2 regions of the Brevibacillus sp. BD137 genome follow, and region 1 is predicted to be linked to the other one. Evidence: riboswitches for the same ligand, from Rfam matches in the RefSeq annotation. Region 1 holds a riboswitch; the other holds the start of a gene.
What was found. A riboswitch is a leader RNA that binds a small molecule or an ion and turns the genes downstream of it on or off. The one in region 1 is predicted to bind cobalamin.

Region 1 (4,216 bases):
GGGTGTTGGCAAGCCATCCATGCTTACTACGTTGTTTTCCTTTTGATAAGCAAGCAGTTCCTGTTCGTCTTTAGCCAAAGTCCATTTCTGAAGGGTGTCGCGTTCTTTTGAGTAGGAATAGAAGGGGATAGCCCAGCCGCAAGAAGTCTTTACTTCCTGTACGTTTACGGTAATGATTTGACGAGCACCGGGCAGAGGCGGGAAGTCTTTTACGAGCTCATCCCACCGAGGCGAATCTGGGAGAATAACCGTTCCTTTGCCGAATAAGCGCATGATGAGAGGGGGGCCTTCAAAGGCGCAAAACATGAGAGTAATCCGGCCATTTTCCTGTAGATGTGCACTGGTTTCGTTTCCGCTTCCGGTCAGGTCTAAATAGGCCACCTCGGTAGGCGATATGATGCGAAAGGAATCGTACCCTTTCGGTGAAAGATTCACGTGACCATCTGTGTCCATAGGAGCAGAGGCAACGAAGAACATTCGCTGCTTCTTGATAAACTTCTCATGCTCAGGTCGTAACTCAGAGAAAAGCTGACCCATTTTGCACCCCTCCAGGTAAAGGAATTGCTTTTACTACCCTCATATTACGATGAAAATATGAAGAATTTGTGTTGATATTCCCAGTACGTCCCAAATTGATGATAAAGTGTAAATATTCTCGCAACAAAATCACCTTTGAAAAGGAGGAGCATTGACATGCAATCATCACAGCTAATTTACTTAGGGGAGCGCATCCATTTAATAGACGGTTTCGATATGGGCTGGGCGGAACGCACGGGGACTTATGTCATCGCTGAAGAAGAACTGACTTTGGTTGAAACAGGGCCAAGCCCCTCCGTCCCATACATCAAGACCGGCCTCGCCAAGCTCGGTTTTACCCCGGAACAAGTAAAATACATCATTGTGACGCATATTCATTTGGATCATGCGGGAGGAGTGGGACTTTTTCTAAAGGATTGCCCAAACGCAAAGATCGTCGTCCATCCAAAAGGTGCACGTCACCTCGTTAATCCAAGCCGACTGATCGCAGGGGCGAGAGCGGTGTATCATGATGATTTTGATCGATTGTTTGATCCGATTGAAGCTGTTCCCGAAGAGCGGATTTTGATTCGTGGAGACGGAGATATACTAAAAATCGGGGCGAATTGCATGTTCGAGTTTCTGGATTCGCCAGGGCATGCCAATCATCACTTCAGCATCTACGATCCCGTTAGCCGCGGCATGTTCACAGGTGATACGGCAGGTGTCCTTTATCCGCAGCTTAAAAAGGATGGTATACACCTCGTGCTGCCATCTACTTCTCCGAATCAGTTTGACCCGGATGCCATGTTAGCGTCTCTACGTCGATTTGAAGCGCGCAAGCTGAATCGCATTTACTTTGGTCATTTTGGGATGTCTGAACAGGTAGACGATGTGTACTGCCAAATACGTGAGTGGCTCCCTGTGTTTGTGGCGGAAGGAGAATCAACACTTGCTGCTGGACAAACATATGCTGATCTGTCTCGTAAGTTATTGGAACGAGTCTCGGAGCATCTACAGTCACAAGGCATCAATGATGACCACGAAGTTTTCGGAGTACTCAAGCTCGACTTACAGGTGTGCGCCATGGGCATTCTGGATTATTTGCACAAACGAGGGTAAAAGCTTTGCCAAAAGCAGTCCATTTGCCTGAACCTTTTGTTCAGGCGTTTTCATTTTTAGCTGGCAAGAAAGTATTGGCTTACGTGTTTGTCATTCTTTTTTCATCCAAGGAATGCTATGATGTAGGATGAGTCATGGACTGTGACAATTTCAAACGTAACAGCAAATAGGTGCCTCGTCTTTTCTCAAAAAGATCGGGTGAAAAGGGAAGTCGGTGAAAATCCGACGCGGTCCCGCCACTGTAAATCGGCTCGTTCCTCAGCCGTAAGCCAGGAGACCTGCCTGTTTGTTTTTGTGCCTGTTGCCTTCGCGGAAAGGATCGGCCTATTTCAGGAAGCAGACCATCCTGTCTGTTTGCCCTGAGGTACCGACCCTTTGATTTCCGAATGGAAGCAAGGGTCGCTTTTTTTATTGGAAGGTACAGTCAATCAGACACGCAGAAAGGAAGTTTTACATATGAAACGTTCATTGCGATTCATGATCCCACTACTTGTTGCGGCGAGCCTCGCAGGTTGTGCGGGTAACGATAACAGCCAGCCAGCACCTGGTGGACAAACCAGTGCACCGCAGACAGCACCGCAAGAGAATACAGCCGAGCAGTCTGCAAAACAAACAACTTATCCGTTGACAGTCAAGGATGCGACAGGAAAAGAAGTAACCTTTGCAAAAGCTCCTGAGCGAATCGTCTCCACATCACCTGCCGAGACAGAGATTTTGTTCGCATTAGGCTTGGAAAATCGGATCGTAGCTGTCTCAGACTATGATGACTATCCAGAAGCGGCGAAGACAAAACCGAAAATTGGCGGCGTCGTCAAACCGAATGAAGAAGCGATTCTCGCTCAAACACCAGATATGGTCGTCGGTGGGATTTCGATGGAGAAGCCAGTGGCTGACAAGCTCAAATCTCTCGGGATGCCCGTCTATATTACCCATCCGACAAAGATGGATGACATCCTAAACAATGTGTTGGCGATGGGAGTTATCACTAACAAACAAGAACAAGCCGAAAAAGTTGTCGCGCAAATGAAGAAGGATATCGCGTACGTTCAAGATGCAGTGAAAAATGTAAAACCGGAAGAGAAGAAAAAGGTATACCTTGAGTTTTCCCCAGGCTGGACAGTCGGAAAAGGTGAATTCATGGACGAGCTCATCACATTGGCTGGAGCGACGAACATTGCTTCTGACACACAGGGGTGGAATCCGATCAGTGAAGAAAAGATTTTGCAAAACGATCCAGACGTCATTTTGTATGCGAGCGGAATTACCGATGAAAAGACTGGCGTCAAGCTGGAGGATATGATCGCCAAGCGTAATGGCTGGGATAAAATGAAGGCGATTCGTGAAAAACAAATCTTTGGCATGGACCAAAATATTTTGTCCCGTCCCGGTCCGCGTATTACACAAGGCTTGATCGAAGTAGCGAAGGCGATTTACCCTGACTTGGTGAAATAAAATGAAGAAACGATTGTTCCTATGGGGAGGAGCCAGCTGTCTCGTCCTTCTGGCATCAATAGTCATCAGTATCTCGATGGGGGCGGCACACCTCCCCATTTCGCAGGTATGGCTCATCCTGCTCCATCAAATCCCGGGCTTGTCTGAGTGGATCACGGTAACGTGGCCGGAGTCATCTGAGCAAATTGTCATGAAGGTTCGTTTTCCACGCGTTGTATTGGCTGTTTTGATAGGCGCCTGCTTGTCTCTTGCGGGGGCGGGCTTTCAGGGAGTTTTGCGCAATCCGCTCGCAGATCCGTTTACGATGGGCGTGGCATCCGGTTCTGCTGTCGGAGCAGCCTTTTTGATCCTGTTTGGCTTGCAAATCAGCTTTTTGGGTGCATGGAGCACGCCTGTTGTCGCTTTTCTTACAGGACTGCTCAGTTTATGGATCGTACTCGGACTCGCGAACACGCAAGGAAAGCTGCAAACGGAGACCCTGATTTTGTCTGGTGTTGTGGTGCAGGCTTTTCTCGGCTCACTCGTTTCCTTTATGGTGTCGCTATCGGATCAGACGGTGAATGAGATCGTGTTCTGGCTGATGGGCAGCCTGTCATTTCGGGGCTGGGCCTTCACGTATGTCTTGATTCCGTACTTGGTCATAGGCGGAATGGTGCTGGTAAGCTATGCGCGTTCCTTGAACCTATTTGCGTTAGGCGAGCGGCAGGCTGCGCATCTCGGCGTCCATGTAGATCGAACGAAGCTGGTGGTTCTGGTCGTCTCGACACTCCTGACGGCAGCGGCGGTTTCTATCGCGGGAATTATCGGGTTCGTTGGCCTGGTGGTACCGCACCTCGTCCGTATGCTTGTCGGTCCTGACTATCGAATTTTACTGCCGATGGCTGCGATCTGCGGTGGTATCTATGTGCTGTGGGCCGATACTCTCGCCAGAATGCTGCTAAGTCCAACGGAAATCCCGCTCGGTGTCGTGACAGCATTTCTGGGTGCACCGTTTTTCGCGTATTTATTGAAGCAAAATAAACGCTTTAGGAAGAGGTAACGTATGCCATGATCAATGTGCACAGCTTGCAAAAATCGTATCAGGATACGCCAGTTTTGTACGGAATCGATTTTTGCGTGGACAAGG
Region 2 (4,216 bases), on a different contig from region 1:
ACAGAAGGGAATGGAGATACCGTCCTTCTGTCTTTTCTTATTTATCCTTCTTCCATGAAGGTGCGGCACAACTGATTGAGTACAGGAGCAGCTTTCGTAATGACTTGATGCTTTACGTTAGGGATCATTTCAAGTCTTGCCTTTGGCAATTTCAGTGTCAGCATTTGCGCATAATGATGCATACGTTTATCTTGTCCGCCATAGGCAAGTAAAATCGGAAGCTGGATGTTGCCCAGACTCTCTGTACATTGATAGCGATGTCCGGCAGCGTAAAGGTATTTTAAGCTGGTGGGATCTGTTTTGGAGGCGTGCGCCGTCCATTTTTCCCGCATTTCTGGGTTATTGACATGTGAGGAAGCAATGGAACAGGCAAGAAGAGGAACTCCGTGAAGCATCGACAACGCCCGGGCCATCCAAAATCGTCCATGCAAATACAGGTCATTCACTTCGGAAAAACCGCTCACGAGTATACTGCCTCGCGCATGATCAGGATAGCGAAGGCAATATTCAAGGGCGATAGAAGCACCTTGGGAGTACCCCAAAATAAAGGGACGCTCAATGCCGAGAGACGGGATCAGCTTATGGAGTCGTTCTGCCAATTCCCCAATAGAATAGGGCTTCTCCATGGGCGAACTGTCACCATGTCCGGGCAAATCAGGGACAATGAGCTGATAAGTATCTGCGAGTGTTTGCTGATAAACAAAATTGATAGAGCCGATGCATGGCGCATGGATACACAATAACGGCTGACCTTTCCCCGATATGTGAAAAGCAAACTGCTTGCCATCCTGATGGACGAGTATTTGTTCCATTTTTGTTTTCACCCCACCCTTAGGTTGTCCGATCCGAAGTAGATTTTGCAATTGAACTCTTCTTTTTTTGATGGGGAAGTGGTATTCTCGCAATAGAATAATTGGTGAAAGCAGGGTGAAGAAGTTGTTTCAAGAGCGCATTTCGAAGCTCCACACGTTTTTGACAGAGCAAGAGCTGAACGCGGTGTTGATTACCTCTCCCAAGCACGTCTACTATTTGACCGGATTTTTTACTGACCCACATGAACGTTTTATGGGTCTTGTTATTCCTGCTGAAGGAAAGCCTTCCTTAATTGTACCTGCTCTTGATCGTGAGGCAGCAGCAGAGGCTTCGTTCGTTCAAGATATCCATACACATACGGATATCCAAAACCCGTATGAAATCCTCAAGCAAGTGTTGCCAGCGAACTTCGCGAAGCTCGGCATTGAGAAAAGTCATATGACTGTCGAGCGCTATGAAGCACTTGGACAAGTTGTTCTGGCGTCGAGCTATGTGGACGTGGAAGAGCCACTGCGTGAAATGCGTTTGATCAAATCTCCGGATGAAGTGGATCGTCTGAAGCACGCTGTTCAGTTGGTCGAGGATTCCTTGCGGGAGACCCTGAAAAAAGTCAAAACAGGCATGACCGAGACAGAAATCGTAGCTGAGCTGGAATTCCAGATGAAGCGCTTGGGCGCAGAAGGTCCATCCTTTACGTCCATGGTATTGGCAGGGGAGAAGTCCGCTTTGCCACATGGGAAGCCAGGAACGCGCCAGGTGCAAGAAGGCGACTTGCTTTTGTTTGATATCGGGGTAGCTGCGAACGGATATGTATCCGATATTACTCGTACCTTTGCTGTAGGCGAGATCAGTCCCCAGCTACAAGAAATTTACGAGACAGTATTGGCTGCCAACGAAGCGGCAATTGCTGAGATTCGTCCGGGTGTGACTTTTGCGCATTTGGATAAAACCGCTCGCGATGTTATCACCGCAAAAGGCTACGGAGAATACTTCATGCACCGCCTTGGGCATGGACTAGGGATGGATGTACATGAATATCCGTCTGTTCACAGCCAGAACCAAGAAGTGCTTCGTCCAGGAATGGTCTTTACCATCGAGCCGGGTATCTATTTGCCAGGAGTAGGCGGCGTTCGGATTGAAGACGATGTATTGGTTACGGAAACAGGCGTTGAAATACTCACGCAGTTCCCGAAAAAACTGACTTCTATCAACCAATAAAGAAGTTGGAAAAATTGAATACGTATCGAATGGTGCTGGATGGCATATGCCGTCAGCTTAAAAGGGAAGTCCGGTGAGAAACCGGCGCGGTCCCGCCACTGTAACGAGGAGCGCCTAGCGAATAGCCACTGTTTTTTGCGAGACAAAAAATGGGAAGGTAGCTGGGTGTGTTGATCCGTAAGCCAGGAGACCTGCCATGCGATCATTTACAATCGACCCACGAGGATGGGGCAGATGTGGAAACAGTCTATGAAAGGGCGCCTTTGCGCCTGTTATGGCTATATCTACGTTTGTCATGCACCTCCCGATTGAAATGGGAGGTGCTTTTTTGTGGATGCAATTGGTTTACTACAACATTTATAAAAAAAGGGGGATTACAGATGTTTCATGCAATCAAAGCACATACAGTAATGAAAGGACTAGCTTTCGGTATCATGACAGCTGCCATGCTTTTGGTTTCGGCATGCGGCTCCACTACGACAACGCAGGCTCCAGCCAAAACAGAACAAACCGCTGCTCCAGCAGCAGAGAGCAAGCCTGTAACACTCACCAATAATGGTATCGAAATGACCTATCCAAAAGCACCTGAGCGTGCCGTGACATTGAACCAACACGTAACCGAAATCATGCTGGCATTGGGCCTGGCTGATAAAATGGTCGGAACCGCTTACCTGGACGATGAAATCCTTCCAGCGTTAAAAGCAGATTACGACAAGATTCCGGTACTGTCTGACAAGTATCCTACGAAAGAAGTGCTGTTGGCAGCGAACCCAGACTTCGTGTACGCCGGATGGAAAAGCGGTTTCGGCGAAAAGGGCGTAGGATCGATGCAGGATTTGGAAAAGGTCGGCATCAAATCTTATCTGCAAGAATCGTCTAGCAAGCCTGGTCCAACGATCGACGATGTGTTCGCGGATATTACGAACATCGGACGCATTTTCCGTGTGGAGGACAAAGCCAATGATTTGATCCATAAAATGAAGAGTGAAATGGATCAAACGATTAGCAAAATCGGCAAGGTGGACGAGCCACTTAAAGTGTTCGTGTACGACAACGGGGAAGATAAGCCATTCACGGCAGCCAACAACTACATGACGTCCTTAATCAAGACTGCTGGCGGCAAGAACATTTTTGATGACATTCAAAAGGGTTGGGCAGAGGTCAGTTGGGAGCAAGTAGTGAGTCGCAATCCAGACGTGATTATTATCGTAGACTACGGGGATAGAACTGTTGAGCAAAAACGTCATTTCCTTTTGACCAAAAAGGAAATGGCGGATATTCCGGCGATTAAAAATCAACGACTGATGGTATTGCCATTGTCTGCGGCTTCTGAAGGCGTTCGTGCACCGATTGCACTGAAAATTTTGGCGGAAGGACTCTACCCGGATAAATTCAAATAGAGTACGCCCCTTTTAAGGGAGGGAATAGCACTGCAACAGATCAAGTTACCTTCTATCATCATTACTTTATTGGTCGGACTCTTCCTCTCGATTACGTTCGCAGTCACGCTGGGATCGGTGGAGATTAAATCGACTACGGTATGGAAAATCGCCTTATCAAAAATTCCGATGTTGACCCAATGGATTGAGGTGGACTGGTCCAAAGGGGAGCAAACAATTATTTGGGATATTCGCTTCCCGCGTGTACTCTTGGGGGCGATCGTCGGAGCAGGTCTGTCTGTCGTGGGAGTAGCGATCCAATCGTTGGTTCGCAACTCCCTGGCTGACCCATATGTGTTAGGCGTATCATCAGGTGCTTCCGTTGGAGCTACTTCCGTAATTATTTTCGGAGCATTCAGCATGTACGGGCAGTATGCGTTAACCTTTGGCGCTTTTACAGGCTCCCTCGTGTCTATCATTCTCATTTTTACGCTATCCCGTATTGGAGGACAAAACTCGACGGTACGCCTGCTCATGGCTGGAATTGCGATATCTGCGATCTTGTCGGCCATTACCAGTCTCCTTGTGTTTTCAGCGCCGAATGAGCATGGAATTGGGACGGTGCTGTTTTGGTTAAGTGGCAGTCTGGCTGGCGGCAAATGGGAGTACCTGACGATCCCTACGTTGATTGTCGTCATCTGTCTCATCGTCTTAATGGCCCAATACCGCTCGCTCAATGCGATGCTGATGGGCGAGGAGTCAGCGGGGACATTGGGGGTTAATACCGTACAATTCCGCAAGCTTCT

Region 2: another riboswitch for cobalamin. It lies ahead of ODZ53_RS24830 (ABC transporter substrate-binding protein); the one in region 1 lies ahead of ODZ53_RS02955 (helical backbone metal receptor).

The regions. Positions count from the first base shown of each region.
Region 1 covers NZ_JAOTNO010000001.1:546,905-551,120, reverse strand. Annotated here, with positions in the region: gene ODZ53_RS02965 (pyridoxamine 5'-phosphate oxidase family protein) at 1-537, opposite strand, end outside; gene ODZ53_RS02960 (MBL fold metallo-hydrolase) at 694-1,638, shown strand; cobalamin riboswitch at 1,790-1,938, shown strand; gene ODZ53_RS02955 (helical backbone metal receptor) at 2,095-3,090, shown strand; gene ODZ53_RS02950 (FecCD family ABC transporter permease) at 3,092-4,129, shown strand; gene ODZ53_RS02945 (ABC transporter ATP-binding protein) at 4,138-4,216, shown strand, end outside.
Region 2 covers NZ_JAOTNO010000015.1:63,262-67,477, forward strand. Annotated here, with positions in the region: gene ODZ53_RS24820 (alpha/beta fold hydrolase) at 42-812, opposite strand; gene ODZ53_RS24825 (M24 family metallopeptidase) at 937-2,031, shown strand; cobalamin riboswitch at 2,045-2,244, shown strand; gene ODZ53_RS24830 (ABC transporter substrate-binding protein) at 2,412-3,431, shown strand; gene ODZ53_RS24835 (FecCD family ABC transporter permease) at 3,456-4,216, shown strand, end outside.